Regions from separate parts of the Acidovorax sp. GW823-FHT02H02 genome, predicted to be linked through region 1. Evidence: riboswitches for the same ligand, from Rfam matches in the RefSeq annotation. Region 1 holds a riboswitch; each other region holds the start of a gene.
What was found. A riboswitch is a leader RNA that binds a small molecule or an ion and turns the genes downstream of it on or off. The one in region 1 is predicted to bind glycine.

Region 1 (7,045 bases):
ACGTGGCCTCGCCGCTGTCGTCGGCCACCACGGGCGCTGCACTGCGCGTGGAAGGCGGCATTGTCGACAGCCTTTGAGGCGCATTCGCCCGAGGTCAGCTGCTGATTTGGCAGCTGCCAGCGCTTATCCAGCAAGCAATGGCAGCTGCTTTTATTCATACACCCCGAAACTACACCCCCAGCGGCAGATCCGCCTTTTTCAGCGTGCGCAGCACAAAGCTGGAGCGGCTGTGGCGTATGCCCTTGATCTTGTAGAGCTTCTCGCGCAGCAGGCGCTCGTAGTCGCGCGTGTCTTTCACCACCACGCGCAGCAGGTAGTCGTAGTCGCCCGACACCAGGTGTGCCTCGATCACCTCGGGAATGCTGGCCAGGGTTTCGCCAAATTTTTCCAGCGTGTTGTCGGAATGGCTGTCGAGCGTGACCATCACCAGCACCGTGTCGGACAGATCGAGCGCGCGCGGATTGAGGCGCACGGTGTAGCCCTCGATCACACCGGCCTCCTCCATTTTTTTGATACGCCCCCAGCATGGCGAAGGGCTCAGGCCCACGGCCTGGCCGATCTCTTGCAGGCTGGCGCGGGCGTTGGCCTGCAATACGGAGAGAATTTTTCTGTCAAGACGGTCCATGCATCGCATTATTCTTTCAAATTGAATTTTTCAGAATATTTTTCTACAAATTTTGAAAATCTTCGCAAATTCAGAAGAACCATCCACCCCCCCGGCGGCATACTTGTCTGCATCAAGGCGCTCTTACCGGAGTGCACAAACTGACAAGGCCCCGGCGGGTTACCGCCCGCACGGGGCACTTGGCAAGCATCTTCCCCCCAGGCCCACCCGTGTGGCACTGTCGCGCACGCGACCCCGACACCCTGCCATCAGCCCCGCGCGCCGCTGATCAGCACGCTGACCCGCACAAACCCCGATGCCCAGCCGCGCGTTGCAGCGCCATAATTTTTGCAGTGCGCAGCACATGTCTGCGCCGCAACCTGCAGCGCAACCAGCACGCCAACATTCCCCTTCAGGAGACACCATGCAATTGACCCGACTCGTCGTTGGCCTCGGCCTTGCCCTTGGCTTCATGGCCAGCGCCGCCGCACAGACCACCATGCGCATCAGCATTTCGGTGGCACAGAACTCGCACCAGGGCGTGGCCATCGACACCTTCGCCAAAGAAGTGGAAAAACGCACGGGCGGCCGCTACAAGGTGCAGACCTTCTACAACGGCTCCCTGGGCGGCGAGCGCGAGTCGATTGAAGCCGTGCAGCTGGGCACGCAGGAACTGGCCTTCAGCTCCACCGGCCCGGTGCCCAACTTTGTCCCCGAGACCAAGATCCTGGACGTGCCCTTCCTGTTCCGCGACAAGGCCCATGCGCGCGCCGTGCTCGACGGCCCCATCGGGCAAGACCTGCTGACCAGGTTCGACGCCAAGGGCTTCAAGGCACTGGCCTGGGCCGAAAACGGCTTTCGCCACATGACCAACAGCAAGCGCGACGTGAAGGAGCCGGGCGACCTCAAGGGCCTGAAGATGCGCACCATGGAGAACCCCGTGCACATCGCCGCCTACAAGGGCTTTGGCATCATCACCACGCCCATGGCGTTCCCCGAGGTGTTCACGGCCCTGCAGCAAGGCACCGTGGACGGCCAGGAAAACCCGTTGCCCGTCATCATCTCGGCCAAGTTCGACCAGGTGCAAAAGCACCTCACGCTCACCGGCCATGTGTATTCGCCCTGCATCTTCGTGATGAACAAGGCGGCTTTTGACAAGCTCAGCGCGGCCGACAAGCAGGCCTTTCTGGATGCCGCCAAGGAAGGCACCAAGGCCAACCGGGCGCGCGTGGACGAAGACGATGCCAAGGGCGTGGCCGACCTGCGCGCCAAGGGCATGACAGTGATCGACACCATCGACAAAGCCAAGTTCGTGGCGACGCTGGCCCCTGTCAACGCCGAGTTTGAAAAGCAGTTCGGCAAGGCCGCGCTCGACAAGATCCGCGATTACAAATAATCTTCTTGTCGATCTATTTTCACTAGCTATCAGCGCCCGCCGGTATTGCGCCAGCGGGCGTTTTCATTCATGAAAAATGCTTTTCTGACCTTTGAGCGCTGGGCCACGTTCAGCGCCATGCTGGCCGCCTGCGCCATGCTGGCCGTGGCCTCTGCGCTGGGCATGTTCCAGATTCTGATGCGCTTCGTGTTCGAGCAGCCCGCAGAATGGACCGAGGTGTTGATCCGTTTCAGCCTGATCTGGATGGTGTTTCTGGCCATCCCCGCCGCCTTCCGCCAGGGGGCGATGGTGAGCGTGGACGTGCTTTACCGCTGGAGCCCGCCACGCATTCGCCGCGTGCTCGACTGGGTGGTGGCGCTGGCGGCACTGGCCCTGATCGGCGTCATCATCTGGTGGGGCTGGGATTACGCGCAGCGCGGCGGCGTGCAGAGCATGGCCGGACTGGAGTCGGTGTCGATGTTCTGGGCCTATCTGGCCATGCCGGTGGGCGGCCTCTTTTGCGTCGTCGGCATCATCGGCAACCTCATCGACCCCCTGCGGATGGAACTGGAGACAGCGCAATGACCGCCACCATGATTTCCACCATGGTGCTGTGCTTTGCACTCACCGTTTCCGTGGCCGTTTCCATCGGCCTCGCGTCCATCCTGGGCATACAGGTTGCGAACGCCAACATGCTGATCTCGGTGAAGGAAATGTTCGCCTCGATCAACAAGTTTCCGCTGGCCGCCATTCCCTTCTTCATCCTCGCGGGCAACCTCATGGAAACCGGCGGCATCTCGCGCCGCCTGGTCGAGTTTGCCAAGAGCATCGTCGGCGGCGTGCAGGGCGGCCTGCCCATGACCTGCGTGCTCACCTGCATGATCTTCGCGGCGGTGTCGGGTTCGTCGGTGGCCACCACGTTCGCCATCGGCGCCATCCTGGTCCCGGCGCTCATCAAGCATGGCTACCCCACCAGCTACGCAGCGGCCTTGCAGGCCACCAGCGCCGAACTGGGCGTGATCATCCCGCCTTCCATTCCGCTCATCCTGTACGGCGTGAGTGCCGAGGTGTCGATTGGCGAGCTGTTCATCGCCGGCTTTGGCCCGGGACTGCTGATCAGTGGCGCGCTGATGCTGTTCGTGTGGGCCTACTGCAAATACAAGGGCTGGGGCAAGAACGATGGCGATGGCCGCATGCCCATGGGCCGTGCCACGCTGCAGGCCGGCTGGGCGCTGCTGATGCCCGTGATCATCCTGGGCGGCATCTACGGCGGCGTATTCACGCCCACAGAGGCCTCGGCCGTGGCCGTGTTCTATGCGCTGGTGGTGGGTGTGGTGATCTACCGCGAGATTCGCCTGGCGGACCTGTTCGCCATCCTGCGCAAGTCGGCCCTCTCGTCAGCGGTGATCATGTTCATCATTGCCAACGCCGGGCTGTTTGCCTTCCTCATCACCCGCGCGGGCGTGCCCGATGCCATCGGCCGCTGGCTGGAGGCGGTGCTGCAATCCCCTGCCCTGTTCTTGCTGGGCGTGAATGCGGCGCTGTTCTTCATTGGCATGTTCATCGAGACCAGCGCGGCCATCATCGTGCTGGCGCCCATCCTGGCGCCCGTGGCCCTGCACTTCGGCGTGGACCCGGTGCACTTCGGCCTCATCATGGTGGTGAACCTGGCCATGGGCATGATCACACCGCCCTTTGGCGTGAACCTGTTTGCCGCATGTACGGTGGCGCGCATCTCGCTGGACCGCATCATCCAGCACCTGCTGCCTTTCGTGGGGGTGATCCTGGTATGCCTGATGGTCATCACTTATGTGCCCTCGCTTTCGCTGTTCCTGCGTGACCTGGTGTACGCCAAGTAACGGTAGAATCGCTCGATTGTCAGGAGAGAGCCCCGCATGCACCATGCAAAAGGGCCGCCGAAGGCGCAGGCATCAGCCGAACGCTCAGGCAAAAGGACTGACAAGCGCCCGCAGCGATGCGGGCGTTCCCTTGCTGGAGAGAGATGTCCGCACTGCAGGTGCAGGCCATCCACCGAAGGAGCAAGCCGCGCGGCCAGCCAGGGTGCCGCGGTGAATCTCTCAGGTAAAGCGGACAGCAGGGCAAATCGCGTGGCATTCGTGCCGCGGCCCCCATTTGCCCTGGAGCTCTTATGTCCGCACCTGCCACCGCCCTGCTCATCACGCCCCTGAACGCCCTGCACATTGAACTGGGCGCCCGCATGGTGCCGTTTGCCGGTTATTCCATGCCCGTGCAGTACCCCGCAGGCCTCATGGCCGAGCACCTGCACACGCGCCAGGCCGCAGGGCTGTTCGATGTATCGCACATGGGCCAGCTCAAGCTGGTCGGCCCCGATGCCGCCGCCGCGTTCGAGAGCCTGGTGCCCGTCGATGTGATCGACCTGCCCGTGGGCAAGCAGCGCTACGGCCTGTTGCTCAATGACGAGGGCGGCATCATCGACGACCTGATGTTCTTCCGTGTGGCCGACAACGCACTCTTTGTCATCGTCAACGGCGCCTGCAAGGTGGGCGACATGGCCCACATCCAGGCCCGCATCGGCCAGCGCTGCGACGTGGTGCCCATGCCCGACCACGCGCTGCTGGCGCTGCAGGGTCCCCAGGCCGTCACCGCCCTGTCGCGCCTGGCCCCGGGCATTGAAAAGCTGGTGTTCATGACGGGTGGCGATTTTTCCATCGCAGGCTGCGACTGCTTCGTGACACGCAGCGGCTACACGGGCGAAGACGGCTTCGAGATCTCGGTGCCCGCCGCACAGGCCGAGACCCTGGCACGCGCCCTGCTGGCCCAGCCCGAAGTCAAACCCATTGGCCTGGGCGCGCGCAACTCGCTGCGCCTGGAAGCGGGCCTGTGCCTGTACGGCAACGACCTCGACACCACCACCACGCCGCCCGAAGCCAGCCTGAACTGGGCCATCCAGAAGGTGCGCCGCACCGGCGGCGCGCGCGCGGGCGGCTTTCCTGGTGCCGACAAGGTGCTTGCGCAGATCGACAACCCCGCCAGCCTCGCGCGCAAACGCGTGGGCCTGGTCGCGCTGGAGCGCGTGCCCGTGCGCGAGCACACCGAATTGCAGAGTGCCGACGGCCAGAAGATTGGCGAAGTGACCAGCGGCCTGCTGGGCCCCACGGTGAACGAACCCGTGGCCATGGGCTATGTGGCCCCCGCCTTTGCCGCCATCGGCACGCGGGTGAACGCCATGGTGCGCGGCAAGGCCGTGCCCATGGAAGTGCGCGCCATGCCGTTTGTGCCCGCCAATTACTACCGCGGCTAATTTTGCGCGGCGCGGCACCCCAACCGCGCCTGCGCCCGCTACATTGCAGATTCCTTTCTTTTTTATCTTCTAGCTGCTTGAGGAGCTTTCCCATGACCGTCAAATTCTCCAAAGACCACGAATGGATCAACGCCGCCGACGCGAATGCGGCCGTGGTAGGTATCACCGTGCATGCCCAGGATGCCCTGGGCGATGTGGTGTTCGTCGACCTGCCCGCCGTGGGAACCACGTTTGCCCAGGGCGACGTGGCGGGCGTGGTCGAGTCGGTCAAGGCCGCGGCCGATGTGTACATGCCTGTCTCGGGCGAGATCGTCGAAGTGAACGAAGCCCTGCGTGCCGACCCTTCGCTGGCCAATTCAGACCCGCTCAATACCGGCTGGTTCTTCAAGGTCAAGCTCAGCGATGCCAGCCAGCTCGACGCGTTGCTCAGCGAAACCGACTACACCGAGTTCGCCAAGAACGCCTGACCCTGTTTCCTTCTTCGAGACTGCCCCATGTTGATGCAATCCGCCCTGCCGCTCGGCGCGCTTGAAAACGCCACCGAATTCCTGCCCCGCCACATCGGTATCGACGCGGCCGACGAAGCGCACATGCTGTCGGTGATCGGCGAGGCCTCGCGCCGCGCCCTCATCGACTCCATCGTGCCGCGCTCCATCGCCCGCAGCCGCGCCATGGACCTGCCGCTGCCGGTCACGGAAAGCGCTGCATTGGCCGAACTCAAGGCGATTGCATCCAAAAACAAGGTCTTGAAGAGCTTCATCGGCCAGGGCTACTACGACACACACATTCCCGGTGTCATCCTGCGCAACATCCTGGAAAACCCCGCCTGGTACACGGCCTACACGCCTTACCAGGCGGAGATTTCGCAAGGCCGCATGGAAGCCCTGGTCAATTTCCAGACCATGGTGTGCGACCTCACGGCCATGCCGATCGCCAACGCATCGATGCTCGACGAGGCCACGGCCGCTGCCGAAGCCATGACGCTGGCCAAACGTTCGGTCAAGAGCAAGAGCAACGTGTTTGTGGTGGCCGGTGACGCGCACCCGCAGACCATCGAGGTGATCCAGACCCGCGCCCGGCCGCTGGGCATCGAGGTCGTGCTCGCCAACTCCGCCGAGCAGTGGAACACCCTGCTGGACGGCGACTATTTCGCCGTGCTGGCCCAATACCCCGCCACCAGCGGCCGCATCGACGACCTGCGCGCCGACGTGGAGAAGGCGCATGCCAAACAGGCCGCCTTCATCGCAGCCGCCGACCTGCTGGCCCTCACGCTGATCACGCCGCCCGGAGAATGGGGCGCCGACATCGTGGTGGGCACCACGCAACGCTTTGGCATGCCCATGGGCGCCGGTGGCCCGCATGCCGCCTACATGGCCTGCCGCGACGAGTTCAAGCGCTCGCTGCCCGGCCGCCTGGTCGGCGTGAGCGTGGACGTGCACGGCAAGCCCGCCTACCGCCTGGCCCTGCAGACGCGCGAGCAGCACATCCGCCGCGAAAAAGCCACCTCCAACATCTGCACGGCCCAGGTACTGCCGGCCGTGATCTCCAGCATGTACGCGGTGTACCACGGCCCCGAGGGCCTGCAGCGCATTGCCCGGCGCGTGGCCAGCTACACAGCCATCCTGGCGAAAGGGCTGGAACAGCTGGGAGCGCCCGTGCGCCCGCAGGCCGCGTTCGACACCCTCTCGCTGAAAACCGATGGCGCTACCCAATCCATAGCTGCTCGCGCAGTATCCATGGGTGCCAACCTGCGGATTCACTTCGAAAACTACCTGTGCATCTC
Region 2 (7,045 bases), on a different contig from region 1:
TGGACGAGCTGGGCGACGCCTGGGACCACGGCCGCGTGCACCTGACCGTGCAGTCCACCTGGAATGGCCGCAAGGTCGGCATGTGCGACGCCGGCCCTGAGATGACCTTCCACTTCGGCCAGCTCATCGCGCACATCGCCAAGACGCGCAATGTGCGCGCGGGCTCCATCGTGGGTAGCGGCACCGTCAGCAACAAGGGCGTGGAGCAAAACGGCCGCACCGAATGGCCCAAGGGCTACAGCTGCATCGCCGAAAAACGCTGCATCGAGACGATTCAGGACGGCAAGCCCACCACGGAGTTCATGAAGTTCGGCGACACCATCCGCATCGAGGTCAAGGGCAAGGACGGCGCCAGCATCTTCGGTGCGATCGACCAGGCCATTGCATCGCCCGTGGGCGGCTGAGAACAGCAAAATATGCAGCAAGAAATGGCTACAGCGCTTATTTTACAAATGCTAATAGCTATTGTTTCAGGAGTAAAACCGCGTCTTGCGCAACCGTGCTGACGCCGCTGACGTAAGGGTTTTGACCGAGGTGACAGGGGTGCCGGCGGCTTCGCGCGGACAATGAACAGTCCGTCTGCCGGGCTTGCTGGTCTGGCGGTTTTTTCCATCATTGCCCTGCGTTCCCGCCGCCTGCCAGACCATCCGGCGCGGCAAGGGGCGCGGTGAGCCAACATTCCATTGCCATGCTGAACTTCGACTTCCACAACCCCACCCACATCGTTTTCGGCCAGGGCCGCATCGCCGACCTGGCCAAGCTGGTGCCCGCAGCGGCCAAGGTGCTGATCCTGGTGGGCGGTGCCAGTGCTGAAAAAACCGGCACCCTGGCCGAGGTGCGCGCCGCGCTGGGCGAGCGCACCCACGCCACCTTCAGCGGCATCGAGCCCAACCCGAGCTTTGAAACCTCGATGAAGGCCGTCGAGCAGATCCGTGCCGGCGGGTTCGACTTTCTGCTGGCCGTGGGGGGTGGTTCGGTGATCGATGCCACCAAGTTCATCGCCGCTGCCGTGCACTTTGAGGGTGATGCCTGGTCCATCCTGGAAAAGCGCGGCCGCAACATCGCCCAGGCCGTGCCATTTGGTGCCGTGCTCACGCTGCCCGCGACGGGCTCGGAGATGAACAACGGCGGCGTCATCACGCACCGCGCCAAGGGCGCCAAGCTGCCGTTCAGCAGCAAGAACACCTTCCCGCTGTTCTCGGTGCTCGACCCCACCAAGACCTACACGCTGCCGCCGCAGCAGCTGGCCAATGGCGTGGTCGATGCGTTCGTGCACACGGTCGAGCAGTACCTGACCTACCCGGTCAACGCACCGGTGCAGGACCGCTTTGCCGAAGGCCTCCTGCAGACGCTGATCGAGATCGGCCCGCGCCTGCTGACGGCGCAGGAGCCCGTGTACGACGACCGCGCCAACCTCATGTGGGCCGCCACCATGGCGCTCAACGGCCTGATCGGCGCCGGCGTGCCGCAGGACTGGGCCACGCACATGATCGGGCACGAACTCACCGCGCTGCACGGCATCGACCACGCCCGCACGCTGGCCATCGTGCTGCCCGCGCTGCTGAATGAGCGCCGGGGCCCGAAGCGCGCCAAGCTGCTGCAGTACGGCGAGCGCGTGTGGGGCATCACCAGTGGCACGGATGACGAGCGCATCACCGCCGCCATTGAACGCACGCGCGCCTTCTTTGAAAGCATGGGCATCGCCACGCGCCTGTCGGGCCATGGCCTGGGCGCGGAGGTGGTGGACACCGTGGTGGCCCAGCTCGAAGCGCATGGCATGGTGCAGCTGGGCGAGCAGCGCGAGATCACGCCCGCCGTGAGCCGCCGCATCCTGGAAGCCGCGCTGTAACCGGCCGGGGGTCGGGATATTGACCTTTTGAACGGGGTTGGTTTTGGCGGGTGATTTAAAGTGAGCGCCTATCCTGCGGGAGAGAGGGGCGCAACCCGCCTCCGCCGAAGGCGCAAACTCCCATCATCGCTCAGGCAAGCCGGACCGCAGGAGACCATCGCCGACTGGAGAGAGGCCGCCGCCCTGCGCAACGCAGGCGGGGGTCCACCGAAGGGGCAGGCTGCCCAGGCAGCCGAAACTCTCAGGTAAAAGGACAGGGGGAGCGGCGCCGCAGGCCCGTCATGGCACGGGTCCTGCCCTAGCCAGAGTTCCCCCTGATGCACCCATCGTCGTCTGTTGCCGCGCCTGCCCCTTCGCCCAAAAAGCACCCGGTCCTGAAATTTCTCGCGGGTTTTTTCCTGGGGTTGGCCGTGGCAGGCAGTGCGGGCGGGGCCTATGTGCTGCACATGGTGTGGCAGCAGCTGCCGGAGGTGGACCACCTGGCCGACTACGATCCCATGCTGCCGATGCGCATCTATGCCAGGGACGGCACGCTGCTGGCGGAATATGGCGAGGAGCGCCGGGAATTCGTGCCGATAGGGCAGATCCCGCTGCAGATGCGCCAGGCGCTGCTGGCCATCGAAGATGCCCGCTTTTATGAGCATGGCGCGGTGGACTTCACCGGGCTGGCACGCGCTGCGCTGCGCAATGTGGTATCGGGGGAGCATGCCCAGGGGGCCAGCACCATCACGATGCAGGTGGCGCGGGTGTTCTTTCTGAGCCGCGTCAAAACCTACAGCCGCAAGCTCATGGAAGTCTTGCTGGCCTACAAACTCGAAGCCACCTACAGCAAGGACAAGATCCTGGAGCTGTACATGAACCAGATCTATCTGGGCGAGCGTGCCTACGGCTTTGCTGCCGCGGCGTCGGTGTACTTCGACAAGACACTGGGCGAGCTGACGGTGGCCGAAGCCGCCGTGCTGGCCGGGCTGCCCAAGGCGCCGTCGGCCTACAACCCCGTTGTGAACCGCGAGCGCGCCATCATCCGCCAGCAGTACATTCTGCAGCGCATGCACGAACTGGGCTATCTGGATGCGCCCGCCTACCAGGAGGCGCGGACACAGGCGCTGACGCTGCGAACGCAATACCGTTCCATCGAGCCGGCAGCCGCCTTTGCCGTGGAACAGGCCCGCAAGATGGTGCTGGAGCAGTACGGTGAAGAGGCGTATGCGCTGGGCCTGGATGTCGTCACCACCCTCAGCGTTCCCGCGCAGCGCGCGGCCACGCGTGCGCTGCGCGCGGGCATTCTGGGCGCGCAGGATGCCCGCGGCTATGCCGGCCCCGAGGGGCGCATCCAGGGCGCTGTGCCGTCCGACGAACCCAAAGCCCTGCGCGCCGCGCTGGCGCCCTACCGCGACAGCGGGGAACTGCGTGCCGCCCTGGTGCACGCGGCGTCCGAGGCCGAGGGCATTGCCGCGTGGCTGCGCGATGGCACGCAGGTGCGGATACCGCGCAGCCGGCTCAGCGCCAGCGCGCGTGCCGCCCTCAAGCCCGATGCGCCAGCGCGGCGGCGCATTGCGCCGGGCGCGGTGATTCGCGTCGTGGCCGACGTCCGCGAACGATGGAATTTAGGCCAGTTGCCGGGCATGGAGGGCGCGCTGGTCTCCATGGACACGGAAACCGGCGACATCCTGGCGCTCACGGGGGGCTTCGACTACGCCTTCAACCAGTTCGACCATGCCGTGCAGGCCTATCGCCAGCCGGGCTCGACCTTCAAGCCGTTCATCTTTTCGGCGGCGCTGGAAAAGGGCTATGCCCCGGGCACCTTGATCGACGATACGCAGCGTGTCGTAACCCCTGCCGCCCGCGGCCGCCCCGCCTGGAGCCCGCGCAACTACGGCGGCAACTACGAGGGTTTCATCACCGCGCGGCGCGGCCTGGTGCGCTCCAAGAACCTGGTGGCCGTCAACCTGATGGACGCGGCCGGGGTTCAGTACGTGCAGGAGTTCGCCACCCGCTTCGGCTTCTTGCCGGAACGCAATCCACCCCGGCTGCCGCTGGCCCTGGGGGCGGGCGCCATCACGCCGCTGCAGCTGACGCAGGCCTATGCCGTGTTTGCCAACGGCGGTACCCTGGTGCAGCCCCGGCTGATCCACCAGGTGAGCGAGCGCGGCGGCGCGGTGCTGTACGCAGCGAACGCGCCATCGCCCCGCGCTACCGTGGTGTCCGAGCGCAATGCCTTCGTGCTGGACAGCATGCTGCGCGACGTGGTGCAGCATGGCACGGGCCGGCGCGCGAAGGCGCTGGGCCGCCCCGATGTGGCCGGCAAGACCGGCACCTCCAACGATGCGCGCGATGTGTGGTTCGCCGGCTATTCGTCGGGCGTGGCCTCTGTCGTGTGGATGGGCTACGACCAGCCGCGCAGCCTGGGCCGGCACACTGGCGGAACCCTGGCCCTGCCCGTGTGGACCGAGTACATGGCCGAGGCGGTGCAGGGGCGCACGCCGGTATCGCGCACCCTGCCGCTGGACCTGATGCGCTTTGGCGAGGACTACGTGTACCCGGAATATGTCTTCGGGACTTGCGTGGATGACCGCAAGGCCTTTGTCCAAAGCCCCTTCGAGTGCGGCCCGGACGGGCGCCGACCAAGGGCAGGAAATTCTGCCGACATGGGGTAAGAATGGCCGATGGCGCTTGATATGTAAGCACCAAGAGCTATAAATACAGGAGTCATTTTAAGGCAAAAAAGCCACCACACCGTCAGGCCGGCACAGCGCAGGCCTCCACCTCCACCAGGCAGTCATAAAACGTCGGCGCCCGCCCCAGGTCGGTCAGGGCCTGGCTGGTGACCTCGTTCACATTCGTCCCATCCAGCCCCAGCTTGCGCCACCACACGCCCAGGCCATTGACCACGCCGGGCCGCGCGCGGCGTGAGACGGTGGCGTGGCACTGGTAGCTGCCGCGGTCGTTGAACACGCGCACCACGGCGCCATCGGCAATGCCGCGTGCGGCGGCGTCGTCGGGGTGCATTTCCAGCACGGGGCGGCCTTCGATGGCCCGCAGGCTTTGCACGTTGACGAAGGTGGAGTTCAAAAAATTGCGCGCCGGCGGCGAGATCATGGCCAGCGGGTAGCGGGCGTCGGTGCCCTGCAGCTCGTGGTTGGGCAGGTGGTCGGGTAGGCCGTCCAGGCCCTGCGCGGCCAGGCGGGCGCTGAAGAATTCGCACTTTCCGCTGGGCGTGGGAAAGCCGCCTTCGGAAAACGGCGCATCGGGCAGCGCCAGCGTGGCAAAGCCCTGGGTTTCGAGCAGCGCGTAGTCCACGGCGTCGCCAAAGGCCTGGCGGCACAGGGCCTCGTCGCTGTCGGCAAAGCAGGGCTCGGTGAAGCCCATGCGCGCGGCCAGGTCCCGGAAGATCTGCGCGTTGCTGCGCGCCTGGCCCACGGGTGCAATGGCCGGGCGGTTGAGCAGCACATCGGTGTGCCCGTAGGCCAGATGCACGTCCCGGTGCTCCAGCTGCGTGGTGGCGGGCAGGATGTAGTCCGCGTAGTCGGCCGTGTCGGTGCGAAAGTGCTCCAGCACCACGGTGAACAGGTCTTCGCGGGCAAAGCCGCGCACCACCTTGCCGGATTCGGGCGCCACGGCCACGGGGTTGCTGTTGTAGACCACCAGGGCCTCGACGCGGGGGCCAAAGCCGGGCGCGGTGTCGCGCAGCAGATCGTCGCCAATCTGCACCATGTTGAGCGTGCGCGGTGTGCGCTCCGGCATCAGGTCGGGGCGCTGCAGCACGCCGCGCTGCACTGGAAACTGGCCCGAGCTCGACAGCAGCATGCCGCCCGCACGGTGGCGCCAGGCACCCGTCAGCGCGGGCAGGCAGGCCACGGCGCGCACCGCGTTGCCGCCGCCGCGCACGCGCTGCATGCCGTAGTTCAGGCGGATGGCAGCGGGCTGGGTGGTGCCGTAGTCCTTGGCGAGCTGGCGGATCTGCTCCACGGGCACCCCGCAAATTTCGGCCGCGCGCTCGGGCGGCCATTGCAGGGCGCGCTCGCGCAGCTGCTCCCAGCCCAGGGTGTATTGGGTGATGTAGTCGGGGTCCAGCCAGTCGTTCTGGATCAGCTCGTGCATCAGCGCCAGGGCCAGCGCGGCGTCGGTGCCGGGGCGGAGCTGGATGTGCTCATGGCATTTGTCGGCGGTCTCGGTCTTGCGCGGGTCGATGCACACCAGCCGGGCGCCATTGCGCTTGGCCTGCTGGGCGTAGCGCCAGAAATGCAGGTTGCTGCCAATCGAGTTGCTGCCCCAGATGAGGATGAGCCTGGATTCTGCGAAAAACTCCACCTTCATGCCCAGCTTGCCGCCCAGGGTCTGCACCAGCGCTTCGGCACCGGCCGAGGCGCAGATGGTGCGGTCGAGCTGCGAGGCGCCCAGGCGGTGAAAGAAGCGCCGATCCATGCTCTCGCCCTGCACCAGGCCCATGGTGCCGGCGTAGCTGTAGGGCAGGATGGCTTCGGGGGCGCGTGCCGCAATGCTTTGCAGGCGCTGCGCGATGTCGGCCAGTGCCTCGTCCCAGCCCACCGGGGCAAACTGCCCGCTGCCCTTGGGGCCGGTGCGCTTGAGCGGGGTGAGGATGCGCTCGGGGTGGTAGCTGCGCTCGGTGTATTTCGACACCTTGGCGCACAGCACGCCGTCGGTATGCGGGTGCTCGGGGTTGCCCTGCACGCGGGTGGCCACGCCGTTTTCCACGGTGGTGATCAGGGCGCAGGTATCGGGGCAGTCGTGTGGGCAGGCCCCGCGCACCTGCGCCTGTATCGGCGCAGGCTGTGGGGTATTTGCGATAGAAGACGGGGGCATACGGTGGGTGGTCGTTAAACTGGCAGAAGAGGGTGATCGAAGCGTGCATATCTTGCGCCAGATCCAGGGAGACTGCGTGCCGGCAGCGCAGGGGGGATCGCCCTCGATTCACAAGAAAAGAGATTTCACCATGAACCAATCCGTCATCGGGCGCAGACAATTTTCGGTGGGCCTGGGCGCAGCAGCGCTGGGTGGTTTCAATCTGGCCCGGGCGCAGGGCGAGGGCCGCATCGTGCTGGGGCAATCGGCCGCCTTCACGGGCCCCGCGGCACAGCTGGGTATCCAGTTCAACCTGGGCGCAAAGCTCTTTTTCGACCGGCTCAACGCCCAGAGCGGCGTGGGCCGGCGCATGGTGGAAATTCGCACCATGGA
Region 3 (7,045 bases), on a different contig from region 1:
TGTACGCGTATTCGGAGCAGTACATTTCCCCCAACTCGTACAACTTCGAACTCACCGTGCTGTTCCTGCTGGCGGTGATCATGGGGGGGCGCAAGAGCCGCATCGGCTCGCTGGTGGGCGCTGCCATCATCGTGCTGCTGCCCAAGCTGCTCGATGATGTGGAGCTGTTCCGCTACGTGTCCGTGGGCCTGGCAGTTCTGGTGGCCATCACGGCCGTGGTGGCTGTCCGGCGCGAGCGCTCGACCATCTCGCAAATGGCGATCCCGGTGGTGGGCAGCATGGCGCTGGCCGCTCTGTCGTTCTGGTTGCAGACCATGACCGACTGGCGCTTGTCGATCTTCGGTGTGATCATGCTGTTTGTTGTGTACTACCTGCAGGACGGCATTGTGGGTTTTGTCCGCAATGCGCTCAACCTGCGCACGGCACCTCCCGATCTGCCCTTGCAGCCCACCGGTGCAGCACAGGCGGATGCGGTGTCCACAGCCACCACGGCGGGTGAATCCACTGAGCTGTTGCAAGCCAGCGGCGTGCTCATGCAGTTTGGCGGCCTCAAGGCCCTGAACAATGTAGACCTGAGCATCAAGCGGGGCACCATCCACGGCCTCATCGGTCCCAACGGTTCGGGCAAGAGCACCATGATGAACGTGCTCACCGGCATTTACGTGCCGACGGCTGGCGCGATCAGCTTTAGTGGCCGCTCTGTGGTGGGTCGCACCTCGTCGGACATTGCTCTGTCGGGTATTGCGCGAACCTTCCAGAACGTGCAGCTGTTTGGCGAAATGACCGCGCTGCAAAACGTTCAGGTGGGTCTGCACCACAGCTTTGCAAGCAACCTGTTTGACGTGGCCGTGCATACGGGGCGCTACCGCCGTGAGAACGATGCCGCCGTCACCCGGGGCATGGGTCTGCTGCGTTTTGTCGGCCTGCAAGACCTGGCCGCGGAACAGGCGCGCAACCTGCCTTATGGCAAACAGCGCTTGCTGGAGATTGCCCGCGCTCTGGCACTCGATCCGCAGTTGCTGCTGCTCGATGAGCCAGCCGCCGGACTCACGGCCCCTGACATCGTGGAACTGATTTCCATCATCAAGAAGATTCGCGATCACGGTGTGACGGTGATCCTGATCGAGCACCACATGGATGTGGTGATGAGCATCTGCGACACGGTATCGGTGCTGGATTTTGGCCAGAAGATTGCCGAAGGCATGCCCGCGGAAGTTCAGGCCGATCCCAAGGTCATCGAGGCGTACCTGGGCGGTGGCGCCGAGACCGTCGTGGCCCAGCCCGCCTGAGCCCGATGCCCCCGAAACGACGATACAAGACGCACAACACATGCTGACCATCCAGAATCTTTCGGCCGGCTACGGCAAGGTACAGGTGCTTCACGGCATCTCCATCGAAGTGCCCAAGGGCAAGGTCGTGACGCTGATCGGCTCCAACGGCGCTGGCAAAACCACCACCATGCGGGCGGTGAGCGGCATGATCGCGCCGACCGCGGGCCAGATCACGCTCAACGGCAAGCGCATTGACGGCCAGGAGGCCTACACCATCGCCAAGCTGGGGCTGGCGCACTCCCCGGAAGGGCGGCGCGTTTTTGCAACCATGACGGTGACCGACAACCTCACCCTGGGGGCTTTTCCCCGCCTGACGGGCAGCCGCCCCCGGGGGGATGTGGCCGGTGATCTGGAGCGGGCTCTGGAGCTTTTTCCGCGCCTCAAGGAGCGCCGCACTCAGCTGGCTGGGACGCTGTCCGGCGGTGAGCAGCAGATGCTGGCCATGGCCCGCGCCATCATGCTCAATCCGGAAGTGGTGTTGCTCGACGAGCCCTCCATGGGCCTTGCGCCCATTCTGGTGGCGGAAGTTTTCCGCATCATTGAGCGCCTCAAGGGGCAGGGTGTCACCATGCTGCTGGTGGAGCAATTTGCGGCAGCCGCCCTGGCGGTAGCCGATTACGGCTATGTGCTGGAAAACGGACGCATTTCCGTGCAAGGCCCGGCGGAGCGCCTGCGCGATGACCCGGCCGTGAAGGCTGCCTACCTCGGCGGCGGCCACTGACGCTGGGTGAGGCTGGCAGTTGGCAGGGGCCAAACTCCCCGCGGCCAGCTGGCACGCCGATAGCATGGCCTGCGTATGCCCCTGGGCAGCGCAGGCTTTTTGATGGGTGCCTGCGGTTGCGCACAGGTGCCGCAGGCGCCCAAGGTCCTCCGCCTTTCAGGCGTTGTTCGCTGCCCGCTGGCTGGGTGCGGTCACGGCCATCTTGTGGCCCGGTGCCGCGCGGTCGGACGTGCCCGTGAAAGCAAAGTCCACCTCGGGTGCCAGCCCGCTCACGATATGGGCCAGCGCCTTGCCCGAGCCGCAGGCATGCGTCCAGCCCAGTGTGCCGTGGCCGGTGTTGAGGAACAGGTTGGCCACTTTGGTCTTGCCGATCAGCGGCACGTTGCTGGGTGTGGCGGGGCGCAGGCCGGTCCAGAACTGGGCCTGGCTGGCGTCGCCCGCGCCGGGGAAGAGCTGCTCCACGCGGCGCACGATGGCCTCGCAGCGCATCGGGTTCAGGTTGCGGTCATAGCCGTTCAATTCTGCCGTGCCGGCAATGCGCAAACGGTCTCCCTGCGCGCTGGTGTAGCGCGAGAACACCAGCTTGAATTCGTCGTCCGTCAGGCTCACCTCGTGGGCCATCGACGCGTTCTTGACCGGCATGGTCACCGAATAGCCCTTGGCTGGGTAGATGGGCAGGCGAATGCCCAGCGGCTGCGCCAGCAGCGGGCTGAACGAGCCCATGGCCAGCACGAAGGCGTCGCCGCGCACGCGCTCGAAGCGGCCCTCGGCATTGGTCAGCTCCACATGGTCGATATGGCCACCGGCCTCGCGCAGCGCCGTGATGTGGTGGCCCATGCGGAATTGCACGCCCGCCGCCGCGCACAGCCGGGCCAGTTCGCGGGTGAACTGGTTGGCATCGCCCGACTCGTCCTCGGCCGTGTAGGTGGCGCCGGCCAGTTGCGGGCGGATGTGGGCGAGGGCTGGCTCGATGCGCACGGCCTCGTCGGCGCTGATGACCTGGCGCTCGCAGCCGAGCTGGCGCATCTGCTCGGCCGGGGCCAGCGCGCCGTCGAACTCCTTGGCGTTGGTATAGAAGTGCAGGATGCCCTGTGTGCGCTGGTCGTACGCGATGCCGGTGGCCGCGCGCAGCTGCTGCAGCACGCTGCGGCTGTAGGTGCCCAGGCGCACGATCTGCTCGATGTTGTGGCGCGTGCGCGCCGGGGTGCAGTTGCGCAAGAACTGCAGGCCCCACAGCCACTGGCGCATGTCGGCACGCAGACGGAACAAGAGCGGTGCATCTTCCTGGCCCAGCCACTGCAGCACCTTGAGCGGCGCGCTGGGGTTGGCCCAAGGCTCGGCATGGCTCACCGAGATCTGGCCGCCGTTGGCAAAACTGGTCTCGGCACCGGGCGTGCCCTGGCGGTCGATCACCGTGACCTCGTGGCCGAGTTGTTGCAGGAAATACGCCGAAGTCACGCCGAGCAGGCCGGCACCTAAAACGATCACGCGCATGATTTTCAAAGCCTTTCTGGGCTCTGGCACTTGACAGGCGTGCGGTAGCAGCTATTGCTTCAATAGCGTACAGCCGGCGCGTCTGCCAAGCTGCCGCTCCCCCTGTCCTTGGTACCTGAGAGATTCACCGCAATCGCCGGCATGGCGCGTGGTTTGCTCCTTCGGTGCGCCACGCGTGTAGGTCGTGGCGGCTCTCCAGACGGCTTTGTTGAATGGTGCAGTACGGAACCTGAGCGTGTATGGGAGTTTGCGCCTTCGGTGAAGCGGACGGTGCCGCTGACTCTCCTGCGAGGCCGATTCTAGGCGGCACTGCGGCGCAAAAGGGGGCTGTGCGCGCTAATGGATGGCAATCGTTGCTGATGCTGGACGGGCGCAGAAACTGGTGCCTCGCCATAATCCGCCAAGCTTTATCCCCAGGATGCCTGCCATGCCCGATACCGCCTTTGATCCCTTTGCCAGCGCGGCCTTGCTCACCATGGCGCGCCAGGGGCGCATGCCCCGGCCGCTCGATCTGCCCGCTGCGCTGCGCCCGTGCAATGCGGCCCAGGCCTATGCCGTGCAGGACGCCGTGGTGCGCGAGCGCGGCGAGATCGCTGGCTGGAAGGTGGGCGCCGCATCGCCCCAGGCGCTGCCCGCGCGCGCGGCGCTCACCCGCGATTCGGTGGCGGTAGCGCCAACCGGGCAGGCCGTGCATTTGCCTGCCGCAGGCTTTGCCGTGATGGGGGTCGAGGCTGAGCTGGTGTACGAGCTGGGTGCCGACCTGCCCGAGCGCACCGCGCCCTACAGCCCGGCCGAGGTGCTGGCGGCCATGGCGTCGGTGCGCGCCGCCATCGAGGTGTGCGACACGCGCTTTGCCGCCTGGGCCCAGCAGGGCGAGTTCAGCCGCCTGGCCGACCAGGCCTGCCATGGCGCATTGGTGGTGGGTTCGGGGCCGGCCGACGTGGCTGCGGTCCAGCCCCTGGTGCAGCCGGTGCATCTGTCCGTCAACGGCACGGTGGCCGTGCAGCACGCCGCCTGGGGCAACCCGGCGGGCGACCCGCTGCGGCTGCTGGTGTGGCTGGCCAACGAGGGCGCGCGCAGCCTGGGCGGCCTGCGTGCGGGCCAGTGGGTGACCACGGGCTCGTGCACCGGCACCGTGCTGGTGGCGCCGGGCACGGTGGTGGTGGCCGACTTCCCGGGCCTGGGCCACGCCGAGCTGCACCTGGTCTGATTCCTTTTCCAAACCCTCCGTGTCGTCGTTGCTTCGCCTTGCCGTGCTGCAGCACTGTCTGCGGCTTCGCTCGTGCCCATGCAAGCAGCCGGGGCGTGCCATCGCCCGATTTCACTCCAACCCTTTGGGCAAGGTGCTTGTGCGACCCCGAAAAGATCTTGAACGGGTTCTTCGACACGAATGATTTGGGAAAGGAATGACCCCCCGGGGAAACCGCAGGGGGCCGCCTGCGCCGCAAGATCAGTTGCGGCGCGGGTTGTCGGGCTGGCGGTCGTGGCGGTTGGGCACGCCATCGCCATCGCGGTCGTACCGGTCGTAGCGGTTGGCTGCACCGTCCCGGTCACGGTCCCAGCCGCCGCGCTGCATGGCCCAGCGGCCGTCATGCTCGGCCCAGCGGGGCTCGCGGTAGTGGTAGCCGGGACGTGCCTTCACCCAGTAGCCCGCCATCCATACATGGCGGTGGCCGCGCCATTCCCAGTGGCCGGGCACCCACGCCATGCCGCGCCGGGGGCGGGGCGCGGCCTCATGGCGCGGAGGCGGCGGTGCCTGGTATTGCACCAGGGCCGGCGCGGGGCGCTGGTACTGGGGGCTGCCGGACTGGATGATGACGGTGGCGCCGACCTGTGCGTGCGCCGCCGTCAGGGCGCTCAGCGACAGCAGGGCGATGGAAGCGGCGGCGAGGGCATTGCGTGCCATGGTGTACTCCTCAGAAATGATTCCGTGCGGAACCGGGAGCCTTGATCATTGGGGCGCTGTGTCAAGCGCACATAGGCGCTGTGCGAAGTGTTGTGAAGTGGTGTATCCGCGTGCCACCACGCGCGCACCTTGCAAGCCTGTGCCAGCGCAGGGTGTGTGTCATGGAGGCTGTGCAAAATTGCAGGCTACGGCAACACAAAGGAGCAGTCTGCATGGCGGATGAAAAGAGAGATGCGGCGCACGCAGACCCCAACCAGTTCGCCCTGCTGCGCCAGCGCCGCTTTGCGCCGTTCTTCTGGACGCAGTTCTCCGGTGCGGCCAACGACAACCTGTTCAAGTTCGCCTTCACGGTGATGGTCACCTACCAGCTCAGCGTGTCGTGGCTGCCGCCCGCGATGGCGGGGCTGGTGATCGGGGCGCTGTTCATCCTGCCGTTTTTGCTGTTCTCGGCCACGTCGGGGCAGCTCGCCGACAAATACGACAAGACGCGCATGATCCGCTTCGTGAAGAGCCTGGAGATCGCCATCATGCTGGTGGCGTCGGGCGGGTTCATGGCGGGCAATGTGCCGGTGCTGTTGCTGTGCACCTTTTTGATGGGCGTGCACTCCACGCTGTTCGGGCCGGTCAAGTTCGCCTACCTGCCCCAGGTGCTCAGCGAGCGCGAGCTCACGGGCGGCAATGGCATGGTCGAGATGGGCACCTTCGTGGCCATCTTGCTGGGCAACGTGGCCGGCGGCCTGCTGGTGGCCTTGCCTGGCATCGGCCACACCACCGTGGCCGTGGCCTGCGTGGTGCTGGCGCTGCTGGGGCGTGCCGTGGCGCAGTTCATCCCCTCCGCGCCCGCCACCGACCCGGGCCTCGCCATCCACTGGAACCCCTTCACCGAAACCTGGCGCAACCTGAAACTGGCGCACGAGAACATCGTGGTGTTCCGCTCGCTGCTGGGCATCAGCTGGATGTGGTTCTTCGGCGCCGTTTTCCTCAGCCAGTTCCCCAGCTTTGCCAAGGAGGTGCTGCACGGCAACGAGCAGGTGGCTTCGCTGCTGCTGGTGGTGTTTTCCATTGGCATCGGCACCGGTGCGCTGCTGTGCGAGGTGCTGTCGCGCCGCCATGTCGAGATCGGCCTGGTGCCGCTCGGGGCCATCGGCATGAGTGTGTTTGCCATCGATCTGTACTTTGCCTCGCGCAGCCTTCCGGCCTCCGAGGTCATGCAGCTCGCCGCCTTTCTCGTCCAGCCCGCGCACTGGCGCGTGATGGCCGACCTGGCGCTGCTCAGCCTGTTTGCCGGCCTGTACAGCGTGCCCATGTATGCGCTGATCCAGATGCGCAGCCAGCCCACGCACCGCGCGCGCATCATCGCGGCCAACAACATCCTCAATGCGCTGTTCATGATCGCCAGCGCGGTCATCGCGGGCGCGCTGCTGGGTGCGGGGTTCACGGTGCCGCAGGTCTTTCTGTTCACGGCCATCGCCAACGCCGTGGTGGCGTTCTATATCTTCCTGCTGGTGCCCGAATACCTGCTGCGCTTCGTGGCCTGGGTGCTCTCGCGTTTCGTCTATCGCTTCAAGGTGCAGGGCGATGAGCATCTGCCCA

Region 2: another riboswitch for glycine. It lies ahead of AC1RDS_RS12395 (penicillin-binding protein 1A); the one in region 1 lies ahead of gcvT (glycine cleavage system aminomethyltransferase GcvT).
Region 3: another riboswitch for glycine. It lies ahead of AC1RDS_RS10735 (D-amino acid dehydrogenase); the one in region 1 lies ahead of gcvT (glycine cleavage system aminomethyltransferase GcvT).

Annotation. Positions count from the first base shown of each region.
Region 1 covers NZ_JBXAJH010000003.1:200,258-207,302, reverse strand. The annotation lists gene AC1RDS_RS04550 (SDR family NAD(P)-dependent oxidoreductase) at 1-77, shown strand, start outside; gene AC1RDS_RS04545 (Lrp/AsnC family transcriptional regulator) at 170-625, opposite strand; gene AC1RDS_RS04540 (TRAP transporter substrate-binding protein) at 1,029-2,000, shown strand; gene AC1RDS_RS04535 (TRAP transporter small permease) at 2,070-2,564, shown strand; gene AC1RDS_RS04530 (TRAP transporter large permease) at 2,561-3,838, shown strand; glycine riboswitch at 3,849-3,948, shown strand; glycine riboswitch at 3,962-4,084, shown strand; gene gcvT (glycine cleavage system aminomethyltransferase GcvT) at 4,129-5,262, shown strand; gene gcvH (glycine cleavage system protein GcvH) at 5,355-5,729, shown strand; gene gcvP (aminomethyl-transferring glycine dehydrogenase) at 5,757-7,045, shown strand, end outside.
Region 2 covers NZ_JBXAJH010000010.1:95,347-102,391, reverse strand. The annotation lists gene AC1RDS_RS12405 (fumarylacetoacetate hydrolase family protein) at 1-404, shown strand, start outside; gene AC1RDS_RS12400 (iron-containing alcohol dehydrogenase) at 689-1,849, shown strand; glycine riboswitch at 1,916-2,006, shown strand; glycine riboswitch at 2,014-2,106, shown strand; gene AC1RDS_RS12395 (penicillin-binding protein 1A) at 2,167-4,506, shown strand; gene AC1RDS_RS12390 (molybdopterin-containing oxidoreductase family protein) at 4,589-6,673, opposite strand; gene AC1RDS_RS12385 (ABC transporter substrate-binding protein) at 6,804-7,045, shown strand, end outside.
Region 3 covers NZ_JBXAJH010000008.1:110,861-117,905, forward strand. The annotation lists gene AC1RDS_RS10725 (branched-chain amino acid ABC transporter ATP-binding protein/permease) at 1-1,289, shown strand, start outside; gene AC1RDS_RS10730 (ABC transporter ATP-binding protein) at 1,330-2,052, shown strand; gene AC1RDS_RS10735 (D-amino acid dehydrogenase) at 2,209-3,546, opposite strand; glycine riboswitch at 3,639-3,755, opposite strand; gene AC1RDS_RS10740 (2-keto-4-pentenoate hydratase) at 3,974-4,756, shown strand; gene AC1RDS_RS10745 (YXWGXW repeat-containing protein) at 4,997-5,452, opposite strand; gene AC1RDS_RS10750 (MFS transporter) at 5,665-7,045, shown strand, end outside.